Regions from separate parts of the Variovorax sp. PAMC26660 genome, predicted to be linked through region 3. Evidence: riboswitches for the same ligand, from Rfam matches in the RefSeq annotation. Region 3 holds a riboswitch; each other region holds the start of a gene.

Region 1 (7,908 bases), 1.5 Mb from region 3:
GGTGCTTTCAGGCTCAACGGCAGGCCGGCCGCCATCAGTGTGACGCGGTCGCAAGCGGCGGCCACGTCCTGGTTCAGGCGGCCCAGCGCATCGACGAAGGCGCGCGTCTCGCGGCCCAGGGGAATCACGCCCAGGCCGATCTCGTTGCCGACGATCACCACGGGGCCGCGCGCCTCGCGCAGCGCCATCAGCAGCATGGCGGCGTGCGTGGCCGGCGTGCGCGTGGCGGGCCGCGCGTCTTCCATCGGCATCAGCAGGTTGGTGAGCCACAGCGTAAGGCAGTCGATGACCACCAGCGTCTCGGGCGTGCTCTGCGTGACGACAGCGCGCGCAAGTTCGATGGGCTCTTCGATGGTCCGCATGCCGGGCACGCGCTCGGCGCGGTCGGCCTGGTGGCGCACGATGCGCTCCTGCATTTCGTCGTCGTAGGCCTGCGCGGTGGCGATCAGCACGGCGCGGCGGCCCTTCGCGTCGGCCGCGAGCCAGTCGATGGCGCGCTGTTCGGCGCGGCGCGACTTGCCGCTCTTCTGCCCGCCGAGGATGAATTCGCGTTCAACGGGCATCGCTGTCTTCCTTCGCGGCGTCGTGGCTTTCGAGTTCGATCGGCATGGCGCCGAAAAGCCGTGCCGTGGCTTCGGGGCTGGAGGCGAACCATGCGTGGAAGTAGCTTGCGCGCACCGGGCCATGCACATACAGGGCTTCGCCGGCACGGGCGCCCACTGCCTGGGTCACGGCGGGCCGGGCAGTGTGGGCGGCTGGCACCAGCGGCGTCTCGCAGCTCGAATAGTGGAAGGTGTGGCCGCGCAGAGTGTGGTTGCCCAGCGTGAGCTGCTGCGGGCCGAGGCCGGCCAGGCGCTTTTGCATCGTCACCCGGCCCGGCAGCAGGCTCCAGAGCCGGTGAACGTCTGGCGGGCGCGTCGCATCGGCGTGCGTGGCCAGTTCGTCGAACAGCGCCATCATGCCGCCGCATTCGGCCCAGATGGGCTTGCCAGCCGCCGCGTGGTCTGCCAATGCGTCGCGCATCTGCGTCGCCTCGGCCAGCGCAGCGGCATGCAGCTCGGGGTAGCCGCCGGGCAACCAGACGGCATCGCAGGCCGGCAAGGCATCGCCCGCGAGCGGCGAGAAAAAGGAAAGCCGCGCGCCGAGTGCGGTGAGCACGTCGAGGTTCGCGGGGTAGATGAACGAGAAGGCCGCATCGCGCGCGATGGCGATGGTGCGGCCGGCCAGCAAAGGCGGCACCGGCGCAACCGGCGCCGATGCTTGCGCCTCGAAACGAACCTGCGGCAACTGCCCGATCGGCATCTGGCCCAACGGCGTTGTGGCCAGCACATCGGCTGCCGCATCGAGCCGCGCCATCGCATCGCCGAGTTCGGCCGCCAGGACCAGGCCCAGGTGCCGTTCAGGCAACGAGAACGCCGGATCGCGTGGCAAGGCGCCCAGCCATTGCGAAGGCTCGCGCAAGGCGTCCTTCAACATGCCCGCATGGCGCTCGCTGGCCACGCGATTGGCCAGCACGCCGGCCCACGGCAATCCGGGGCGGAAATTCTGCAGGCCGAAAGCCAGCGCGCCGAAGGTGCCGGCCATGGCGCCCGCGTCGATCACCGCCAGCACCGGCAGGCCGAAGCGCTCAGCCAGATCGGCCGCGCTGGGCGTGCCGTCGAACAGGCCCATCACGCCTTCGACGATCAGCAGGTCGCACTCGGCCGCCGCGGCTCGCAGGCGCGCGCGGCAATCGGCCTCGCCGGTCATCCACAAATCGAGCGAATGCACCGGTGCGCCGGTGGCCAGCGCCAGCCAATGCGGATCGAGAAAATCGGGCCCGCACTTGAAGGCACGCACCCGACGGCCCTGACGCGCATGCAGCCGCGCGAGCGCGGCTGCAACGGTCGTCTTGCCCTGCCCCGAGGCAGGCGCCGCCACCAGCACCGCGGCGCAGGTGGGGGCCGCGGCGCCGGCGGCGTCGCTTCGTTGTTGCGAAAGTTGGCTTATTGCGGCGTCCACTTGAGCCCGACGTACGCGGTGCGACCGGCGGTGGCATACAGCCGCGCGTACTGGTAGTCCTTGTTGCCCACATTGTCGACGCGCGCGATGAGGTTCAGGTCGCGTGTGATCGGCGTGCTGGCCGACAGGTTCAGCAGTGTGTAGCCACCGAGCTTGACGGTGTTGGCGGCGTCGTCGTAGCGCTTGCTGGAGGTTTGCACTTCCGCACCCAGCGTCCAGCCTGCGATGCGCCAGTCGGCGCCGAGGGTCGCGTGGCGCTGTGCACGGCGGGCCAGCAGGTTGTTGGTGGCAAGGTCGCGCGGGTCCTGGTAGTCGAGCGAGGCGCGCAGGGTCACGTCGCCGATGCGATGGCCGCCCGACAGCGTGACGCCCTGGTAGCGGGCACGCGCCGTGCTGGCGTAGCAACCGAAGGACGACTGGCAACCCTTGGCGCTGCCGTCGAACACGATCAGGTTCTGCACCCGGTTGTTGTAGACGACGATGCCTGCGGTGGTGGCACCCTCGGTGTACTGCAGGCCCAGCTCGACGTTGCGGCTCGACTCGGGCTTGAGGCTCGCAAGGCCGTACTCGCTGAAGCGCTGGTACAGCGTGGGCACGCGGAAGGCGGTGCCGGCCGACACGGTGGCGCGCAGCGTGGAGGTGATGGCATAGCCGTAGGCGGCGCTGCCGGTGGTCTTGCCGCCGAACTCGCTGTCCTTGTCGTGGCGCACATGCAGCTGCAGCGAGTGCGGGCCTTGCACGAAGCCGTAGCCCAGTGCGATGCCGTCCTGCGAGCGATCACGTGAGAGGAGCTTGGCCGTGGTGGTGGCCGCCGGATTCACCAGCCCGTCTTCCCGACGTTCGAGCGTGGCCGTCACCAGGTGGGGACCGAAGCGGAACTCGTTCTGGAACAGGTAACCGCGCAGGTGGGTCTCGGTGCGGTAGTACGAGGGATCGGTCTCGTAGGTCGAGCGTGAATCGGTCACCTGCACGCGGGTGCTGTAGATCTCGTTCCATTTGGCAGACCACGTCAGGGCCGCGGTGCGCAAGGTGTTGCTGGAAAGATCGTCCTTGAACAGGAACGGCAGCTTGGTCTTGTAGCCGATCGTCGTGTCGTAGCCCGCCAGGATGTCGCTGGACAGCACCGAGGCTTCGATGCGCTGGTCGGGCGTGATCTGGTAGCCCAGCTTCACGTTGCCCGAGTTGCTGCGATAGCCGTCGCGGTCGGGGCTGGTGTAGCCGTCCTTGGACAGCACGCGCTTGGACGCCGGCTGCACATTGAAGCCCTTGCTTTCTTCATGCGCCACGCCCAGCGAATAGTCGAAGGCACCCGACTTGCCGCTCAGGCCTGCTTCGAGCTTGCGCAGGTCATTGCTGCCGATACCCACGCCCACGTAGGGCGACACGCCCTCTTCGCCACGCTTGGTGAAGAGCTGGATCACGCCGCCGATGGCGTCGGAGCCGTACACCGCCGCGGCCGGGCCTCGCAGCACTTCGATGCGGTCGATCTGGGCGAGCGGAATGCCTTCCCAGCCGGCGCCGCCGGTCGATTGCGAGTCGATGCGCACGCCGTCGAGGTACACAGCCGTGAAGCGCGTTTCGGCACCCCGGATGTAAACGTTGGTGGTGTTGCCCACGCCGCCGTTGCGCGTGATCTCGATGCCCGGCAGGCGCGACAGCACATCGGCCACGCCGGTCGCGCCGCTGCGCTCGATGGCCTGGCGGTCGATGATGGACACGTCGCCCACGATGTCCGACAGCGCCTGTGGCGTGCGGTTGGCCGTGACCACGGTTTCGCCGAGCGTTGGCGCTTCCTGGGCATGAGCGAGGCCACCGAAGGCCGAAGCGAGCGCGAGCGGCAGGCACGCGAGGTGGCTGCGGCGCACAGGGGCGCGGCCGCGAGAAAGAGAAACGCAGGAAATCATGAGTTGAGCCGAACGAACGTCAATGCCCCTTGCCGGCCTCCCCGCCGGCGCCTGGGCGCCATGGCTGCTTCATGCATCGATTCATCGTCATGCATGCGGCAGCCGCCTCGTTGGCCGGTATCCGGGCTGGCAGAACGGCCCCTCGCCGCCTTCCCAGGTGCCTGTTTCAGGGCACCCAGTGGCTGGATGGAGAGGGGTTGGCGCCTTGCGGCGCCGTCTGCTTGACCGTTGCGGGGGCAGCGCAGGTGGCTTGGGCCTTGGATCCCGAGTTCGGGGGCTTCCACTCCTGCTTCCCGTTGAACTGCGCCGTGTGAACCACGCCGCGAGCACCAACGGCCGGGATTTTAGGCCCTGCCACCGGCTCTTTAAGTCGAAAGTTGCGCCCCGCTAACATCGACGTCCATGGACTGTTGCGTTTTGAAGACCATGAACCGGGCGTCGGCATGATGCGGCCGGCCTCGCTTTTTCTGAGTCTTCGTTCGGCGTTGCAGCGGCTCTTCGGCGTCTCGGGCTGGCAGTCGATGCTGTTGTGGTCCATCGTGGCCGGGCTGCTCGGCGCACTGGCGACCGAACTTTTTCGTGCCGCGCTGTATGCCTTCGAGCATCTGGTGCTCGGCCCCGGCGAAGGCCTCGTGGCGATGGCGCGCCATCTGCCATGGTGGGCGCGCATCGCCTGCCCCACGCTCGGCGGGCTGGTGGCGGGCGGACTGCTGGTGCTGGCCAGGCGCGTGACGGTGCACAAGAGCACCACCTCCGACTATATGGAAGCCATCGTGCTCGGCGACGGACGCATTCCGGTCGCGCAGACGCTGGTGCGCAGCGCGTCGTCGCTGGTGAGCATCGGCAGCGGCGGTTCGATCGGCCGCGAAGGCTCGATGGTGCAACTGGCGGCGCTGGCTGCGTCGCTGCTGGGCCGGGTGTTCCGCTTTCCGGTCGAACGGCTGCGGCTGCTGGTGGCCTGTGGCGCGGCAGCGGGGTTGACCGCCGCCTACAACGCGCCGATTGCGGGCGCGTTCTTCGTCGCCGAGATCGTGCTCGGCTCCATCGCAATGGAAAGCGTGGGGCCGATCATCATTGCGTCGGTGGTCGCCAATGTGGCGATGCGCGCGCTGCCGGGCTACCAGCCGCCCTACCTGATGCCGGTGTTTCCCGAGATCCATGGCGCCGAGGTCGTGCTGTTTGCGTTGCTGGGCGTGCTGCTGGGTTTTGCGTCGGTCGGCTTCCTGCGGGCGCTGCATGGCAGCCGTGCATTGTTCGCAAAGCTGCCGATCGCGCTGCCGTGGCGGCTTGCCCTGGGCGGGTTGGTGATGGGCGCGATTTCGGTGCCGCTGCCCGAGGTCTGGGGCAACGGCTACAGCGTGGTCAATTCGGTGCTGCACTCGCCGTGGCCCTGGACGCTGATCGCGATGGTGCTCGCGGCCAAGGCCATCGCCACGCTGGCCACGGCCGGCTCGGGCGCGGTGGGGGGCGTGTTCACGCCCGCGCTGTTCTTCGGCTGCATGATCGGTGCGCTGTTCGGCGTGGGGGTGCAGGCGCTGTGGCCCGAGGCAAGCTCTGCCCCGTTTGCTTACGCCATCGTCGGCATGGGCGCCTTTCTGGCGGGCGCGACACAGGCGCCGCTGATGGCCATCCTGATGATCTTCGAGATGACGCTGAGTTACCAGGTGATGCTGCCGCTGATGGCCGCCAGCGTCATCGCGTACTTCGTGGCGCGCTCGGCCAACGCCGGCTCGATGTACGAGATCACGCTGCACCGCAATGCACAGCGCGATGCGCAACTGCGCCTGCGCGGACTGCACATGCGCGACCTGGTGCAGCCGGCCGAAACGGTGGTTGGCCCGGATGCGGACCGCGAAGCCATGAGCCGCCTCTTCCTGCAGCACCCGGTGAAGTACCTCTACGTGGTCGATGCCGACAACCGCTACCTCGGCGTGGTGCCGCTGGCCACGCTCGGCACGGCGCCGACTGAAACGACAGCGGCCGACCTGCTCTCGCAGGCCATCCAGCCGATCACGGCAGACACCAGCCTCGGCGAGGCATTGCAGCGTTTCCTGGAGCATCGCGGCGAGCGGCTGCCGGTGATCGAGAGCATCGATCACCCGGTGCTGCTGGGCGTGGCCGCGAAGAGCGCGCTGCTCGCCACCTACGTGCGGCTGAGCGAATAGCGCGCTGCAGGGCCCTGCTTACTTGGCGGGACGCACCGCCATCACCTCGATCTCGACCAGGTAGGCCGGATTGGCGAGCGCCGCCACCTGCATGGCCGAGCGCACCGGCAGGCGAGGCTGCGCGGTGGTGCCGAAGAACTGGGTGTAGCCCTCCATGAAGCCGGCGAAATCCATCTTGTTGTCCTTGGCTGGATCGCCCACCAGGAACACCTGCATCTTCACCACATCGCCCATCGTCAGGCCCAGGCCCGTGAGGCTTTTCTCGATGGCCTTGAGCACGCCGACGGTCTGGCCCTTGGTGTCGCCACCGTAGGCTGCGGCACTGTTCTTGGGCGCGGTCGCGTCCTGCAGCGGCGGCACCTGGCCGGAGAGGTAGACATTGGTGAACGAGGACGGAATCTCCACCGCCGCCGAGATCGGAAACGATGAGTTCGGAATGCGGTGGCGAATGATCTCGTCGGCTGCGTGGGCCGCACCGGTGCCGGCGGCGAACAGTGCGGCGACAAGCGCCAGCTTCTTCGTGATGGAGGTCATGGTCATGTGTGTTGTCTCTCTACAGGGATGAAAGGAAGGATCTGCCGGATATCGAAGGAGGAACGTCAATCAAGGCCGCAGCTTCTTGACGCTCTCCGCCGCAATGGCGTCGGGGTACTGGTTGCCGAAATGGGTGCGCGCATAGCCGACCACGGAAGCGATCTGCTCATCGCTCAGCATCTTGCCGAAGGCGGGCATGCCCTTCTGGCCGTTGATCACCACATAGAGCGGGTATTCGGGGCTCGCGAGCCGTGGGTTCGAGGACAGCGCCGGATAGGCCCCCGCACCCTTCGCGCCCTGCCCTTGCGCCATGTGGCAGCCCTGGCAGGTGGCGCGATAGATCGACTCGCCCGAGCTTTCCTGGAATCGGGGCCCGACGGAAAACGCAGGCTCGGGCGACTGCGCAAAAGCGGATTGGCCGGCCACCGAGGCCAGCGCGCCGAACGAAAGACCGAGCAGCGCGTGCTTGAAGGTTTTGATGTCGTGGTTCATGGTGGGTGCGTCCTTCACTCGGCGTTACGCGACGGCGCGGGCATGCAGCCGCTGGATGGCGTCGAGCGACGAGAGCAGCGCGCCCTCTTGCCAGGCCGGAATGTAGGAAGCGTGTTCACCGGCCAGCGCGATGCGCCCGTCGACCTGGCACAGGTTCTTGTAGTGCTTCTGGCGTGTTTCGTCGGTCCACATGCCGTAGCAGCCGTGCGAGCCGGGCACACGGTGCCAACCCACGGAAATGCCGTTGTCGAATTCGCTCGCGTACTGCGGATGCAGTTGCGTGCCGAACTCGACGGCGCGGCGCACACGCTCCTCGGGTGCCATGGCGGTGAATTCGTAGGAGTTCGGGCCGTCGAACACATAGGCGCCGAGCACCACCGACTTGCCCTTGGCGCCATAGCGCGTCGAGGGGTACGAGATGCGCGAGATCGGCAGATCGGTGTAGCTGATGCCGCCGTAGATGTGCTCGTCTTCTTCCCAGAAGCGGCGCTTGAACTGCAGGCCCACCTTCACCGATGCGCCGTAGGGCACGGCGTTGATGGCCTCCTGCATCGGCGCGCCGACCTGGATGTCGATCTGGCTCAGCACCGACAGCGGAATGGTGCACAGGCACCAGTCGGCCTTGGCCTGCGTGACCGCATCGCCCTTGGACGCGTCTGTGTAAGTGACGGTCACGCTGCGGTCGTTCTGCTCGATCTTCGTGACCTTGGCGCCGTAGCGGATCAGGCTGCCGACTTCTTTCTGGAAGGCCTTGGCGATCATGTCCATGCCGCCCACGGGCTGGAAGATCGCGCTCTGGAATTCGTAGTCTT
Region 2 (7,908 bases), 3.3 Mb from region 3:
GGCGCGGAGCCGAGAGGCCCACGCAGATCATCTCGACGTCGGCCACCACGCGGCTCTCGCGCGAGCGGATGGCGGCGATGGCAGCGTCGATCGCGTCCGGGTGGAAGTCGGTCAGGCCGTTGAAGTCGAAGTCGGCGTTCGCATGGATCATTCGGCGCACCACGGGCCACTGGTCGGCCGTATAGGCGTGCGATGTCACCTCACGGTCGATGACCGCGAAGGAGTCATGCTCGATGGCGCGGCCGGCCGCGGTGAGCTGCTCGGTGACGACGTTGGCCGCCATGGAGGACGCCGGTTTCATCGAATGGCCGCCGCCGTGCTGTGCGCTTGGGGGTGGTCATGCGCGTGATCTTGATCGTGATCATGCGGGTGCGGATGGTCGTCTCCATGGCTGTGCGGCACCGCATCGTCATGGTGGTGGCCGCCCAGGCCGTGTTCCACCGCGAAGTCGCGGAACTTGCAGCCGTCGCAGGGCATGAGCGCGATCGGCGCGCCGCGCCGCAGGTCATTCACGCGTTGCTCCAGCAGCGTGAAGATCTCGGGCTCGAAGCCGAAATACCGGGTCGAGACGAAGCGGATCGTCGGGTATTGCGCCTTCAGGTTTTCGACCTGGCGCGCAATGCGCTCGACCAGCGTGCCGTTGAACAGGTAGTACGGCAGCACCACCACCTGCTTCATGCCCTGCAGGCTCTGGCGCTGCACGGCCTTCTCCAGGCGCGGGTAGGTGATGCCCGTGAAGGCCAGGTCCACCAGCTCGTGGTCGGTTTCCTCCAGCAGCCAGCGCGCCATCTTCGCCATGTCGCCGTTGGCCTGCCGGTCCGACGAACCCCGGCCCAGGATGACCACGCCGGTGGTGGTCGGGTCGGGCATGTCCAGCGCCTGCATCGCGCCCTTCAGGCGCCGCCGCAAAATCGCCAGGATCGGGTCGCAGGCCGTGAGATGCGGCGCATAGAGGAACTGCACCATCGGGTACTTGAGCCGCGCCCCATCGATGGCCTGCGGAATGTCCATCTTCACGTGGCCCGCCGCGTTGAGGATCAGCGGCACCACGACCACGCGTGGCGCGCACTCGGCTGCGCGGCGCAGGCCCTCGCTCATCGTGACTTCGGAGAACTCGATGAAGCAGACCTCGATGCGCCAGCCCGGTTGCCGCTCGCGCCATTGCGCTGCGAAAGCCTCGATCTCATCGTTGCCGGATTTTTCGCGCGAGCCGTGGCCCACCAGGAGAATGGTTTCGGTGCTCATGGAGGGTCCTGCAGGAGGCTTTCGACGGGAACGCTCGCGCGCCGAAAGCGGTGCGTGAAGCTCGCGTCGTAGAGTTTGGATTTGGCAAGCGTGGTCCACTGCCGTGCGCCCAGCGTGGGGCTGGCGATGATCATCGACTGGCTCACGATGCGGGCCTCGCGGCACAGCGCCTGGATGGTGGCGACCGTGCCGCGCACGATCTTTTCTTCGCCCGGCCAGCTCGCCTTGTGGACGACCACGACAGGTGCATCGGGTGACCAGCCGGCGGCCGTCAACGCAGCCATGACCTTGCCTATCAGCGTGATGCTCAGGAAGATGCACAGCGTGCTGTGGTGCGCGGCCAGCGCCTCCAGCGACTCGCCTTCGGGCATCGGCGTGCGGCCTTCGACGCGCGTGAAGATCACGGTCTGCGTGACCTCGGGCAGCGTGAGGCTCTCCACCGCCGCCGCGGCCGAGGCCATGGCGGACGAAACACCCGGCACGACACCGATCGGCACACCCGCCGCATCCAGAGGCTGCACCAGTTCGATCAGCGCGCCGTAGAGACCCGGATCGCCGGTCTGCAGGCGGACCACGGTCTGGCAGCGCGCGGCCTGCGCGATCAGCCAGGCCGACATCTGCTCGAGCGTCATGTCCTTGCTGTCGGCGATCACGCAATCGGGGGGCGCCCAGCGCGTGGCGGCCTCGCTCACGAGTGAGCCCGCGAACAGGATCGCCCCGGCGCGTTCGACGAGGCCACGGCCCTTGACGGTGATGAGTTCCGGGTCGCCCGGACCCGCGCCGACGAACCAGACGGTTCCCGGTGTGAACGCTCCATGCGGAGCGCTGCCTGGAGCGATGGCTCGCTCGTTCATGATGATCCCTCCGCGCCCGCCGCGCGATAGATGGTCGGTAAGACCCGGCGGGAGGGGGAAAAATCGGGAGGCGTCAGCAAATACTGATCTGGCGGATGACCTGATGCATCGAGCCGGACGCAATGCGTCGCCCGCCGATCCTCGCCCACCGCAAGGTCATGCGCTGGTCGTCAGGCCGGTCTCCGGGCTCGCGAGCGGAGGGCCATCGGCTCTCCTGCAAAGACCACCTTCCCATGCCGTTCGTGACACAGTGGTGTGGGACCGAATCCCGGGGTTTTGCTTCTGACTCGCTTACCGTTGCGGGGGCAGCGTCGGCATGGCGCGGTGTTCATCACCGCTGCGCACCGACTTCCCGTTTCACCCTGGCCGCCCCGCCGTTTCCACGGGGCGCCAGGACACCTGACAACGCGCGCAAAGTGTATCAGCCGACTTTACCTGGCACAGCAAGGGATGAGACCGTCCAGCCGCATGTCCTGAAAATGACCGTGCCAGCGCAATAGCAGGGAAAATCGGTCCACGACTATTTGGTCGCGACTCTTAGGTTGGCTGCGCAAAGTCAACGGTTTGGCCGCATTGGAGTCCAGCGGTCCATTCCCCGGAGTTACTGGCCCGACAAAAGACGACAAGCCCCGGAGACACGCCCATGGACCGCTGGACCGAAATCGCACTGCTGGTGCAGATCGCCGATGCCGGCAGCCTGAGCCGCGCGGCCGAAGCGCTGGGCCTGTCGAACGCTGCCGCGAGCCGCCACCTGAGCGCGCTCGAAGCCCGCCTCGGTGCGCGGCTGGTGGAGCGCAACACGCGCCGCCTGTACCTGACGGACACCGGCCGCGAGTTCTGCGGACGCGCCCGAACCATCCTGGCCGACCTGTCCGATGCCGAATCGACGGTGAACGCGACCGCGCTCAACCCCACGGGCACATTGCGCATCACGGCGTCGCTGTCGTTCTCGATCCACCACATCGCGCCGCTGCTGCGCGAGTACACGCAGCGCTACCCGGGCGTGACGGTGCATGTGGAGGCGGCCAACCGCTACTTCGACCTGATCGACAACAACATCGACGTGGCGATCCGCACGCGCGAGTTCGAGCCCGACTCGAACGTCACGATCCGCCGGCTGGGCGAGACGCGGCGCATTCTCGCGGCCTCGCCGCGCTACTTCGCGCAGCACGGTTTTCCGAAGACGCTGGACGAGCTGAAGCAGCACAAGCTGCTGATCTACACCCACGCCAACAACCCGAACGAGCTGCGCTTCAGCCGCAAGGGCGAGACGCACACGGTGTCGGTCAATGGCCTGCTCGAATCGAACGACGGCCAGGTGCTGCGCGCCGCCGCGCTCGACGGCATGGGCATCCTGGTGCAGCCGACCTACATCGTCTACGAGGACATCGTGGCCGGGCGGCTGGTGCCCACGCTGGACGACTGGGACCTGCCGCACCTGACGATCAACCTCGCGTACCCAAGCCGTAAGCACCTGTCGGCGAAGGTGCGCAGCTTCATCGACTTCATGGCGGCGCATTTCGCCAGGATGGACTACGAGCGCAAGTGGACTGGGCACTTCGGCACGCACTAGGGGGCGTACACCGTTGTTTCGGGTGCGGGTGCGGGTGCGGGTGCGGGTGCGGGTGCGGGTTCATTCGGGGCGGGTGCGAATGACACCGGGTACTCCCCTCCGCGAATGTCCCCCGCTTCGCTCCTCCTTTATTTCGCTGCGGGGAGCACCTGGCGTCATTCGCACATGGACGCGCTGCTGGTGTACTGCGGATCAACCACCGCTCTGTCCAACGCTCGCGCCGATACGGGGCTCTTTTTAGCTAAGTAAAGGAGGAGCGAAGCGGGGGACATTCGCGAAAAAGAGCCCCGTGTCGGCGCGAGCGACGCCCTGAACAGCAAGCGCCAAAACGTGCCCCAAAAAAGATCGCAGACAACCAACCGGGGGTATTTCAAGAAAAGGTGCGTAAACGCACATCCCGGCCAACGACAGCTCCGCACACTGGAACCGCAACCGCCGCACTCCGCGACGGCCCCTCCCATTTCAAGCTTCCAAGGATCTGCCATGAACACCCAGGCTGTCGCCTCCAACACCGCACGTACGCCGGTCGCACCGACTTCGTTCACCTCGCCCTCTCCCGCCACGCTGGACGACTCCGGCAAGCTGCTGCTGCGCGTGGTGGTCGGCGTGCTCGTGCTGCTGCACGGCATCTTCAAGCTGTCGGCCGGCGTCGGCTTCATCGGCGGCATGTTGGCCAAGGCGGGGCTGCCGAGCGGCCTGGCCTACCTGGTGTTCGTCGGCGAAATCGTCGCCCCACTGCTGATGATGGCCGGCCTCTTCACACGCGCCGCCGCCGGCGTGGTAGTCATCAACATGCTCGTGGCCTTCGGTCTCGTGCACATGGCCGACCTGTTCTCGCTGACCAAGCAAGGCGGCTGGGCGCTCGAACTGCAGGGCCTGTACCTGTTCGGCGCGCTGACCGTGGTGCTGCTGGGCGCCGGCCGCTTCAGCGTCGGTGGAACGAACGGCCGCTGGAACTGATCCTGCGGCTCAGCCGGCGTCGCCCCTGACCTGTGAAACCATCAGCTCCAAGCGAGCGGCGTCGGCCACCAGCAGAGCCTTGCCGTCCTTGCGCAGCACGCCGCTGCGCACCAGCACATTGAGTTCGCGCGTGACCTGTTCGCGGTTGGTGCTGATCTGGCTGGCCAGCGCTGCATGCTTGGGCGCGGGCTCCAGGCGGGCCTCGTTGTGCTCGATCCCCACGGCACGCGCCAGTCGCAACAGCTCGGCATGGAGCCGGTTCTGCACACCGAGGGTGCTCAGGTCAATCACGCGCTCCGAGAGCTGCCGCACGAGAGAAGCCAGGCGCTGCATCACGCGCTCGGCCACCAGCGGCTCGTCGCGCAGCAGGGCCATGAAGGCAGGGCGATCAAGGCTGGCGACCACGCTGGGTTCCAGCGTGACCACGTCGGCGGAACGCGGGCCACCGTCGATGGCGGCAATGTCGCCGAAATGCTCGCCTGCTTCGGAATCGCGGAAGGTGACCTGCCGGCCATTGGCCGAATAGGTCGTCACCCGCACGCGGCCGGAGACCAGCAGGAACACCTCGCCCTGCTGCTCGGCGCGCAGCAGCAAGGGCTTGCCGGCCGCAACGCTGTGCCACAGGCATTGCCGGGCCAGCAGGTCCAGACGCTGGTCGGAGAGGCCTTCGAGCAGCGCGATCTGGCGCAGCGCGAGGCTGGAACGGGGAGAGTTGGGAGGTGTGGCCATGCCGGTCGGTAGGAGCGCGCGCATTATGCTCGGGTGCCGCTTCGAACCCGTTCATGGACAGACGTTCCCCTCCACCCCCTTCTTCCCCTTTTTCGCTGAGACCGCCGACACGGCGCAACCTGCGCTGGGCGAGCGGGCTGGTGCTGATGGCCTACATCACGGCGCACCTGCTGAACCATTCGCTGGGCATCTATTCCTTTGCCGCGGCCGAAACCGTGCTGCGGGCCGTGCAGGTTTTCTGGCACAGCCTGCCGGGCACCCTGCTGCTGTACGGCGCCGCCGCCACGCACCTGGCATTGGCCGTCGTCGCGCTGTGGGAGCGCCGCACCCTGCGCATGCCACCGCTGGAGGCACTGCGCGTGCTGCTGGGCTTCGCGCTGCCACTGCTGCTGGTCAAGCACCTGACCGCCATGCGCGGCGCCTACCTGGCCTATGGCATCGACGGCTCGTATGTGCGCGTCGTCTGGGGGCTATGGGACTGGCCGGGCGCCGCCGCGCAGCTCGTGATGATGCTCGCGGCCTGGACGCACGGCTGCCTGGGCCTGCATTTCGCGCTGCGCGCGCAGCCGGCCTACCGGCGCTTCTCTTATGTGCTGCTGGCCGTGGCGGTGCTGCTGCCGGTGACAGCCGCGATGGGCTTTGTTTCCATGGGCCGCGAGTTCCAGTGGACCGGCGTGCCGCAGGTGACCGTACCTACACCCGCGCAGGGCAAGGCGCTCGGCGCGGCGGAAGACGGCATCAAGTGGTTCTACGCGCTGGCGCTGCTCGCCCTGCTGGCGGCCCGCTGGGGACGGACCTGGTTTGCGCGCCTGTCGCGCCAGCCGTCCGTGGCCTTGCGCTACCCGGACCGCACGGTGCACGTGCCGCTCGGCTGGAGCGTGCTGGAAGCGAGCCGCTCGCATGGCATCGACCATGTGTCGATCTGCGGCGGGCGAGCGCGCTGCTCCACCTGCCGCGTGCGCGTGATCGGCCCCGCCGCGCACATCGGCGTGCCTGGCCGCGACGAGCAACGCACGCTCGAACGTGTGCGCGCACCGGGCGACGTGCGACTGGCCTGCCAGTTGCGCCCGCGCGGCGACATCGAGGTCACGCCGCTGTTCGCGCCGCTGCCCAACGAAGGCCGGCCCGCGCCGGTCGGCAGCTTCGGGCGCGAGCGCGACGTGGCGATCTTGTTCGTCGACCTGCGCCGCTGGTCGGGGCTGTCGGAGCGGCAATGGCCCTTCGACCTGGCCTATGTGCTCGACCGCTACTTCGCCACCGTCGGTGCGGCCGTGCGCGAAGCCGGCGGCGTGCCGAACCAGTTCATCGGCGACAGCGTGATGGCGATCTTCGGGCTGGAAACCGACCTGCCCGCCGCATGCAAACAGGCGCTGCACGCGACCACGCTGATCGCCCAGCGCATGGACGCATGGAGCGAAGGCTTCGAGGCCCAGTTCGGCCAGCGACTGGACTTCGGCATGGGCCTGCATGCGGGGCGCGCAGCCGTGGGTGAAGTGGGCTATCAGGAGACCACGACCTTCACCGCCATCGGCGAAGTAGTCAACACCGCGAGCCGGCTGCAGGACCATTCGAAGACGGCTGCGTCGCGCCTTGTCGTCTCGCTGTTCGCGGCCGAACAGGCGGGTGTGGCAGACACCATGGGCCGGGCCGAAACGCTCACCGTGCGGGGACGTTCGGAGCCCCTTCAAGTGCTGTACCCGCAGCCCGCAAACCTTTCCGCGTAATCGACGAAAGCGGTGCGCAAACGCACAGCGCCAACCGCGCCGCAGTTTCACACTGCATGCGTGGCAACGACGAATGTCCGCCGACCACACCGTCAGTCAAAGGGACTTTCATCATGAACACCAAGCAACTCATCGCCCTGTCCGCCGCCGCATTCGCCATGCTGGGCGCGGCGGGTGCCGTACACGCCGAAACCTACGAAGGCGTGCAATCGATCGCCTCGCAGGCCAGCCGCACCGACGTGCGCACCGAAGCCGTGGCGGCCGCGCACAGCGGCAACCCCTATGCGGAAGGCGTCAACGCCGGCCCGGCCCCGACCATCGTTTCGTCCACGAGCCGCGCCGCAGTCCGCGCCGAAGCCGTTGCCGCCGCGCACAGCGACAACCCGTACGCCGAAGGCGCTTCGTCGGGCGTCGCACCCGTGGTGGCCAGCACCGTCGACCGCGCCACGGTGCGCGCCGCCGCCCGCGCTGCCGCCCGTGGCGACGCACTGCCGCTGTAATCGGTTCGCAGCGCCCGCCCGCTTCGGCGGGCTCGCACACCCAAGCCGGCCCATGCGAAAGCGGGGCCGGCTTTTTTTGCTGCGCGCCGGGCAATGGCGTTCGCCCGCCGGCTAGGCGCCAGGAAACAGCGGCTCAGGGCCGCACACCTTCCCACGCGTTCTGCAGCAAGGCACGGATCGCATCGCGCTCCAGCGGCCGCGGATTGGGGTACTGGTTCTTGAGCGCGTGCGCGCAGGCCAGGTCGAGGTCCGCTTCCTTCATGCCGATGTCGCGCAGCGCGACCGGCGCGCCGTTGTCGCGTGCCAGGTCGTACACGGCCTGC
Region 3 (7,908 bases):
TTCACCATCGGCAAGTACGGCGTGGGCAGCCTGTTCTCGCTGGGCAAGCTGATGGGCACGTTCTACCTGACCTGCCTGTTGTTCATCTTCGTGGTGCTGGGGCTCATTGCGCGCTTTCACGGCTTCAGCATCTGGAAGTTCATCAAGTACATCAAGGAAGAACTGCTGATCGTGCTGGGCACGTCGTCGAGCGAATCGGTGCTGCCGCGCATGATGGAAAAGATGGAGAACCTGGGCGCGAACAAGACCTGCGTGGGTCTGGTGATCCCGACGGGCTACTCGTTCAACCTCGACGGTACCTCGATCTATCTGACGATGGCGGCTGTGTTCATCGCGCAGGCCACCAACACGCCGATGACGCTGGTGCAGGAGATCACGCTGCTGGCCGTGTTGCTGCTGACCTCGAAGGGCGCGGCGGGCGTCACGGGCAGCGGCTTCATCGTGCTGGCCGCCACGCTGTCGGCGGTGGGGCATGTGCCGGTGGCGGGGCTGGCGCTCATCTTGGGCATCGACCGTTTCATGTCGGAGGCGCGCGCGCTGACCAACCTGATCGGCAACGGCGTGGCCACCATCGTGGTCGCCAAGTGGACCAACGAGCTGGACGAGAACCGGCTGCAGGCCGGGCTCAACAACGAGACCTGGGTCGAGGCGCAGGAGCCCGAGGTTCTTGAGGGGGCGCGCGCTGGGAAGATGTCTACCTAGGATTACTGCGTTCGTTGTTTGAAGGCGGGGCGCTGCTGTTCAGGGCGCGCTCACGCCGACACGGTGCTCTTTTTCGCGAATGTCCCCCGCTTCGCTCCTCCTTTATTTCGCGAAAAAGAGCCCCGTATCGACGTGAGCGTTATCAGAGCACTGGTTGATCGGCGATCACCAGCAGCGTGTCCAGGTGCGAATGACACCGGGTGCTCCCCGCAGCGAAATAAAGGAGGAGCGAAGCGGGGGACATTCGCGGAGGGGAGCACCCGGTGTCATTCGCACTCGCCCCGAATGAACCCGAACGAACCCGAGCCCAAGCACGCGCATAACACAGCGCGAGGCGACATCACCCAGATGGCCGGCTGACACGAAGGGGTAGACATCGTTCCTGCAAAATGCGGCGATGCCCCACAGCGTTTCCCTCATCAACACGATCGCCGCCGGCCTCGGGCTGGCGCTCGTGTTCGGCTTCTTCGCAGCCAAGCTGCGGTTGCCGGCACTGGTGGGCTACCTCCTGGCGGGCGTGATCATCGGCCCCTTCACACCGGGCTTCGTGGCCGACGCGGAGATCGCCGCACAACTGGCCGAAATCGGCGTGATGCTGCTCATGTTCGGCGTCGGCCTTCATTTTTCCCTCGACGACCTGCTGGCGGTGCGCAAGATCGCACTGCCCGGCGCGCTGGCGCAAATCGCGGTCGCCACGCTGCTCGGCGGGGCGCTCGCCCTGTGGTGGGGCTGGAGCTGGGGCGAGGCGCTGGTGTTCGGCCTCGCGCTCTCGGTGGCAAGCACCGTCGTGCTGCTGCGCGCGCTCGAAAGCCTGGGCATTCTGGATTCGTTCACCGGCCGCATCGCCATCGGCTGGCTCGTGGTCGAAGACCTGGCGATGGTGCTGGTGCTCGTGCTGATGCCACCGCTGGCGAGCACGCTGGGCGGCCATGGCGCGCAGCCGGGCGAAGTGGTGGCCCCGCTGTGGCAGACGCTGGGGCTCACGCTGCTGCAGGTCGGCGGCTTCGTCGCGCTGATGCTGGTGGTCGGGCGGCGCGTTTTCCCCTGGATCCTCTGGCAAGTCACGCGCACCGGCTCGCGCGAGCTGTTCACCTTGTGCGTGGTGGCTGCAGCCGTGAGCATTGCCTTCGCCTCGGCGGCGCTGTTCGGCGTGTCGTTCGCGCTCGGTGCCTTCTTCGCCGGCATGGTGATGCGCGAGTCGGAGTTCAGCCACCGCGCCGCCCAAGAGTCGCTGCCGCTGCGCGACGCTTTCGCCGTGCTGTTCTTCGTGTCGGTCGGCATGCTGTTCGACCCCTCGGTGCTGATCGAGCGGCCACTGCAGGTGCTGGCGGTGGTGGGGGTGATCGTGCTGGGCAAGTCGATCGCGGCCTGCGCGCTGGTGCTGGTGTTCCGCTACCCGCTGGGCACGGCGCTCACGGTGAGTGCGAGCCTGGCCCAGATCGGTGAGTTCTCGTTCATCCTGGCCGGCCTGGGCGTGTCGCTCGGCCTGTTGCCGGTGGAGGGGCAGAGCCTGGTGCTGGCGGGCGCGCTCATTTCCATCGCGACCAATCCGCTGTGGTTCAGCCTGATCGCGCCGATGCAGAAGTGGCTGCACGCCCATTCCTCGTTCGCGCGCGGGCTCGAATCGCGCGACGATCCGTTGGCCGAACTGCCCATGACCACCGAGGCCAAGTACCTGTCGCGGCAGGTGGTGCTGGTCGGCTACGGCCGCGTCGGGCGCCGCATCGCGGCCGAACTCGAGGCGCACGACATTCCCTATGTGGTGGCCGAGCAGAACCGCGAACTGGTCGAGAAACTGCGCGAAGCCGGCATCGCGGCCGTGTGGGGCGACGCGGCCGATCCGGCGGTGCTGATCCAGGCGCACGTTGCGCGGGCCCGCGTGCTCGTGGTGGCCACGCCCGACACCATGAACGTGCGCCAGATGATCGAGACCGCGCGCACGCTCAACCCGACGATCCAGACCGTGATCCGCAGCCACAACGAGCAGGAAGCCCAGTTGCTGATGCAGGAAAGCGCCGTCACCGTCTTTCTCGGCGAGCATGAACTGGCCCAGGCAATGGCCCGCGATGTGGTGCAACGGGCCGTGTCGATGGCCATGCCGGCCTCGGTGGCTTGATCCGACCCAGCCCCGACTCAGGTTCAGAGGTCTTCGATGACCAGCAGGCGGTAGCGCTGGGCGATGGAATAGGGCACGGTTCGCACCAGTTCCATCAGCCGCTCGGCCGTGGCGCCGTCCTTGGTCTTGACCAGCAGGCCCGTGTGGCCGTCGCGCGCCAGCTTGGTGAATGCACGTACCGTTGCCGCGTCGGTGCCGGGTGAGGGCAGGGGATCGCTGTAGGTCTTCACGGTCGGCGTGATCTCGGCCAGCACCGTGTCCGCGGGAAGCAGATAGACCTCGTCGCCGCTCATGCCTTTTTCGATCAGGCGGTGGCCGATGCGGTCCGCGTCTTCCGCGCTGGGGAACATCACCATCGAGTAGCCGGTCGGATAGAAAGCGCCGCCAACGCTCGATCGCATGCGGGTTTCAAGAATGAACTGCTTCATGCTGCCTCCTGGTTTCCATGAGGTCCCTGGCAACAACATTAGGTCGCGCGGCGCACAAGCGCTGTAGGAGAAGCCCGGAAGCTGTCAACCGCGCGTGTTCCTCGTTCATTCAACGGTGATACCACCTGCATTTGCCATGCCCTCAGCCAGAAACATCGCACTCACCGTCCACGAACTGGAGGAAGGAGAGTTCTATTGGGTCTTGATGGAAGCGGTGGAAGACGTGCCGGGCGAAACCACCCACGTCTACACGCCGCTGGAAGCTGCCCCCGAGCCCTATGCCACTTATTCGAACGCGCTGGTGGCGGGCGTGGCCGTGATGCGGCGGCTGTTCGGGCCGGACGGAAAAACGCGCTGAGCCCCGGGCGGCGGCCCTTCGCAACAGGCCGCTCCCTATAATTCTGCGGTTCCGGTGTGTTAATTTTTATTAACTGCACCGGTCACCACGGTTCGAAGGTGCCCCGCATGCCATCCATTGGTCTCGGGGTTAAACGGGAAGCAGGTGCGCCGCGTCATCACTGACACGGCCATTCCTGCGCTGCCCCCGCAACGGTCAGCGGATCTGGAAACCCTCACGCGCGTGCCCCTTTTTCTGGCATGTGCAGTCACTGCGCTTCGGCGTGGGAAGGCGAGGGTTTCGGCTTCGATGCGCATTTAGCGCGTCGAAGCGCTCCGCGAGCCCGGATACCGGCCTTCGCAACCGCCTTCGGACGCTGCGGGAGTGCGTGTCCGGGCCTGCCGTTTGCGCCACCTTCGCGTGCACCGGCATCGCCCGTTCGCACCTCTTCCCACGTCCTCGATCGGTCAGGAGCCTGCGGGGACGCAGGTCGGAGGGGATTTCAAATGGGTCAAGCATCGCCAGCGCGCGATCGCACGGGCGCGCCACTGCAATGGGCGCGCCTTTCGGGTCTTTCACTGGGGCTGGGACTGGCTTTCGGGCCTGTTGCCGCCTTCGCGGAGACGGGAGAAACGACGGGCACAGGCGGCAACAGCCTGGCGCCCGTGCAGGTCGAGGCCAGCCGGCACACGCCGCTGGCCATCGACGAGCCCGCGCACACCGGCAGCCGCCTCGGTCTCACGCCACTGGAAACGCCAGCCAGCATCGAGGTGCTGAGCGGCGACACCATCCGTGCGCGCGGCGATGTCTCGGTGATCGACGCGGCCACCCGCGCCACCGGTATCACCGGCTCGCCCGCCCCCGGCAACGGCGGCACGTCGATGGCGGCGCGCGGCTTCTCGGGCCACGGCTCGGTGATGCAACTGTTCGACGGCACGCGCCTGTACGCGGGCGCGGGCACCGTCACCTTTCCGTTCGACACCTGGTCGGTCGACCGCATCGAGGTGCTGCGCGGCGCGGCATCGGTGATGTTCGGCGAAGGCGCCATCGGCGGTGCGATCAACGTCGTGCCCAAGAAGCCCACGCGCGGCCCGATCCAGAACGAAGCGCTCGTGACGTTCGGCTCCGACGCCACGCGGCAGGTCGCTTTCGGCAGCGGCGGGGCGATCAACGACAAGCTGTCGTACCGTTTCGATATCAGCCATCGCAAGACCAACGGCTTCATGGCGCGCGGCGAGGCCGAAAGCCTGGCCGTGGGCGCTGCCGTGCGGTTGGACGTGTCGCCGCAATTGCAGTTCACGCTGTCGCACGACGAGGGCCGCCAGTCGCCGCAGCGCTACTACGGCGTGCCGCTGATCGACGGACGCCTGAATGACCAGACGCTGCGCCAGAACTACAACCTCGACGACTCGGAGCTGAAGTACCGCGACAAGTGGACCCGGCTCGACGCCCAGTGGACGCCGAACGATGCGGTCACCGTGCGCAACCAGCTCTACCGGCTGGAGAGCAAGCGCCACTGGCGCAACAGCGAGACCTACACCTTCAACGCCACCACCCGCCGCGTGACGCGTGGCGACTACCTGGAAATCGGCCACGACCAGGAGCAAATCGGCAACCGCACCGACGCCACCTTCCGGCATTCGCTGCTCGGCATGGCCAACCAGGTGCTGGTGGGCTTCGACATGAACCGCATCGACTTCCTGAATTCGAGCGACACGCCCTACGGCGGCCGCTCGGTGGTCGATCCCTTCGTGTTCCAGCCCGGCTACTACGCCTCGCCCGTCGCCTACCTGCCGCGTTACAAGACCAAGACCAGCACCTACGCCTTCTTCACCGAAGACAAGCTGGCCTTCAACGAACAGTGGTCGGTGGTCGGCAGCCTGCGCTGGGACCACGCGAAGGTGTCGCGCGTCGATCAGCAGAACCTGTCGAGCCGGCTCGACAAGACCTTCGAGTACGCCACCGGCCGCCTCGGCGTGGTGTATGCGCCCGACGCCTCGCAGTCCTTCTATGCCCAGGTGGCGCGCGCGGCCGATCCGCTGACCTCGCTGATCAGCACCTCGGCCACGCAGGCGCCGTTCGAGTTGAGCACCGGCCGGCAGGTCGAGGTGGGCTACAAGCGCCAACTGGCCGAGGGTCGTGGCGCCTGGACCGTGGCCGCCTACCGCATCGAAAAGACCAAGCTGCTGTCGCGTGACGCCAGCGACCCCAGCAAGACCCAGCAGATCGGCAAGCAGTCGTCCGAAGGCATCGAAGCCACGCTCGACCTGGCGCTGACCTCGACGCTGCGGCTCGAAGCCAACGTCGCCAGGCTGCGCGCGCGCTACGACGACTTCAACGAGATGGTCGGCAAGTCGCTGGTCTCGCGCGCGGGCAACACGCCGTTCGGTGTGCCCGAAGCAGCGGCGAACCTCTGGCTCAACTGGCGCTTCCTGCCGCAATGGGAGGCCGATTTCGGCGTGCGCTACGTGGGTTCGCGGCAGGTCGACACGGCCAATTCGCGCAAGATCGGCGCCTACACGGTGGCCGACGGCGGCGTGAGCTGGCAGGTGAACCCGTCGATGAAGCTGGCGCTGCGCGGCTACAACCTGACCAATCGCAAATACGCAGTGTCGTTCTCTAACAGCGGCAACCAATGGCTGCTGGGCCGGCCGCGTTCGTTCGAGCTGTCGGCGCTGGTCAACTTCTGAGCACGATCATGACTTCCGCATGGCGCCGCGCCTGGCCCCGCCTTCGCTATTGGCTCTACTGGACGCACCGATGGCTGGGCATCGGCGGCTGCCTGCTGTTCGTCATGTGGTTTGTCTCGGGCGTGGTGATGATGTACGTGGGCTACCCCACGCTCACCGATGAAGAGCGGCTGGCCGGGTTGGGGCCCTTGCGCTTCGAGCAGGCGGTGGTGTCGCCATCTGCCGCGCTGGAAGTGCTGCCCCCGGCTGCGCGCGCGCAGCCGCCGCGCCGCATGGTGCTGGAAGTACAGGGCGGGACCACGCCCGAACCTGTCTGGCGCATCGTCGATGCGCGAGGGGGCCGGCACACCATCTCGGCGCGCGACGGCCATGCGCTCGGCCCGGTCGATGCGGCGCAGGCCGAGGTCATCGCGCGCGGCTTCTCGGGCCAGCCGGGTGCACATTGGGCCGAGACGCTGGAGCGCGACCAGTGGACCGTGCCGCAAGGGCTGAACCCGCTGCGCCCGCTGCATCGCATCGAAGTCGGCGATGCGGCCGGCACCGAGCTGTACGTGTCCTCGCGCAACGGCGAAGTGGTGCGCGACACCACGCGTTCGGAGCGCTTCTGGAACTGGCTGGGCTCGGTGCCGCACTGGATCTACTTCACGCCGCTGCGGGCCGACCCGCCGCTGTGGCACGAGGTGGTCGTGTGGCTGTCGGCGGCATGCATCGTTTCGGCGGTGACGGGCATCGTCATCGGCATCCTGCGGGTTCGCCTGCGGAGGCGTTTTCGCAACGGCGCGGTCACGCCCTACAAGGGGTGGATGGCCTGGCACCACATCGCCGGGTTGATCGGCGGCTTCTTCGTGCTCACGTGGATCATCAGCGGCTGGCTGTCGATGAACCCGAACGGCTGGTTCCAGCGCGGTCCGGGTGATGCGGCGGCGATGGCGCGCTACACCGGCGCAGGGGCGTCACCGTTCCCATGGCCGCCAGCTTCGTTGCCGGCAGGCGAGGGCGCCGCTGCACCGCGCGAGGCATTGCTGATGTGGTTCGACGGCCGGCCTCTGCTGCAACTGCGTGACGCACAGGCACGTGTGCGCGTGCTCGATGCCGTGACAGGTGCCCCGGCCACCATTGGCCGCGACAACATCGTGCGCGCCGCTGCCCGCCTGCGCCCCGGCGCTGCCGTGGCACAGGCGACGCTGCAGACGCGCGAAGACTTCCACTGGTACGGCCATCACCGCGAGCGTGTGCTGCCCGTGTGGCGCCTCGAATTCGACGACGCCGCGCGCAGTTGGATCTACATCGACCCTGCCAGCGGACAAATCGCCGGCAGCAACGACAGCAATTCGCGCCTGCGCCGCTGGCTCTTCAATGCGGCGCACAGCCTCGACTTTCCCTGGCTCATCCAGTACCGGCCGGCCTGGGACATCGTGGTGTGGCTGCTGTCGATCATCGGCGCCGTGGCCTCGGCCAGCGGCGTGGTGATCGGCTGGCGCCGGCTGCGGCGAAAGCCTTCGCCCCGGGAGCGCGGCGCGCGCCTCGGCGTTCATGACGGGGCTTGCGCGAGCAGGCCCATCAACTAACAATCAACTTTCGCACTGCGGTGCAATTCAGGAGGTGCCAGATGCACATCGAACCAGGTCTCGTCGA

The links. A riboswitch is a leader RNA that binds a small molecule or an ion and turns the genes downstream of it on or off. The one in region 3 is predicted to bind cobalamin.
Region 1: linked by a shared signal. The riboswitch ahead of H7F35_RS32990 (TonB-dependent receptor domain-containing protein) and the one ahead of H7F35_RS26010 (TonB-dependent receptor) in region 3 are both predicted to bind cobalamin.
Region 2: linked by a shared signal. The riboswitch ahead of cobM (precorrin-4 C(11)-methyltransferase) and the one ahead of H7F35_RS26010 (TonB-dependent receptor) in region 3 are both predicted to bind cobalamin.

The regions. Positions count from the first base shown of each region.
Region 1 covers NZ_CP060295.1:7,029,287-7,037,194, forward strand. Annotated here, with positions in the region: gene H7F35_RS32980 (bifunctional adenosylcobinamide kinase/adenosylcobinamide-phosphate guanylyltransferase) at 1-563, opposite strand, end outside; gene H7F35_RS32985 (cobyrinate a,c-diamide synthase) at 553-2,001, opposite strand; gene H7F35_RS32990 (TonB-dependent receptor domain-containing protein) at 1,986-3,905, opposite strand; cobalamin riboswitch at 4,000-4,254, opposite strand; gene H7F35_RS32995 (ClcB-like voltage-gated chloride channel protein) at 4,349-6,070, shown strand; gene H7F35_RS33000 (RidA family protein) at 6,089-6,604, opposite strand; gene H7F35_RS33005 (c-type cytochrome) at 6,674-7,096, opposite strand; gene H7F35_RS33010 (flavin monoamine oxidase family protein) at 7,121-7,908, opposite strand, start outside.
Region 2 covers NZ_CP060295.1:1,406,572-1,414,479, forward strand. Annotated here, with positions in the region: gene H7F35_RS06750 (precorrin-8X methylmutase) at 1-301, opposite strand, end outside; gene H7F35_RS06755 (sirohydrochlorin chelatase) at 298-1,245, opposite strand; gene cobM (precorrin-4 C(11)-methyltransferase) at 1,242-2,099, opposite strand; cobalamin riboswitch at 2,255-2,517, opposite strand; gene H7F35_RS06765 (LysR family transcriptional regulator) at 2,743-3,672, shown strand; gene H7F35_RS06770 (DoxX family protein) at 4,156-4,632, shown strand; gene H7F35_RS06775 (Crp/Fnr family transcriptional regulator) at 4,642-5,385, opposite strand; gene H7F35_RS06780 (adenylate/guanylate cyclase domain-containing protein) at 5,415-7,085, shown strand; gene H7F35_RS06785 (helicase SNF2) at 7,199-7,585, shown strand; gene H7F35_RS06790 (maleylacetate reductase) at 7,719-7,908, opposite strand, start outside.
Region 3 covers NZ_CP060295.1:5,517,929-5,525,836, forward strand. Annotated here, with positions in the region: gene H7F35_RS25990 (dicarboxylate/amino acid:cation symporter) at 1-702, shown strand, start outside; gene ybaL (YbaL family putative K(+) efflux transporter) at 1,100-2,818, shown strand; gene H7F35_RS26000 (hypothetical protein) at 2,842-3,246, opposite strand; gene H7F35_RS26005 (hypothetical protein) at 3,383-3,604, shown strand; cobalamin riboswitch at 3,684-3,957, shown strand; gene H7F35_RS26010 (TonB-dependent receptor) at 4,090-6,273, shown strand; gene H7F35_RS26015 (PepSY domain-containing protein) at 6,282-7,841, shown strand; gene H7F35_RS26020 (energy-coupling factor ABC transporter permease) at 7,883-7,908, shown strand, end outside.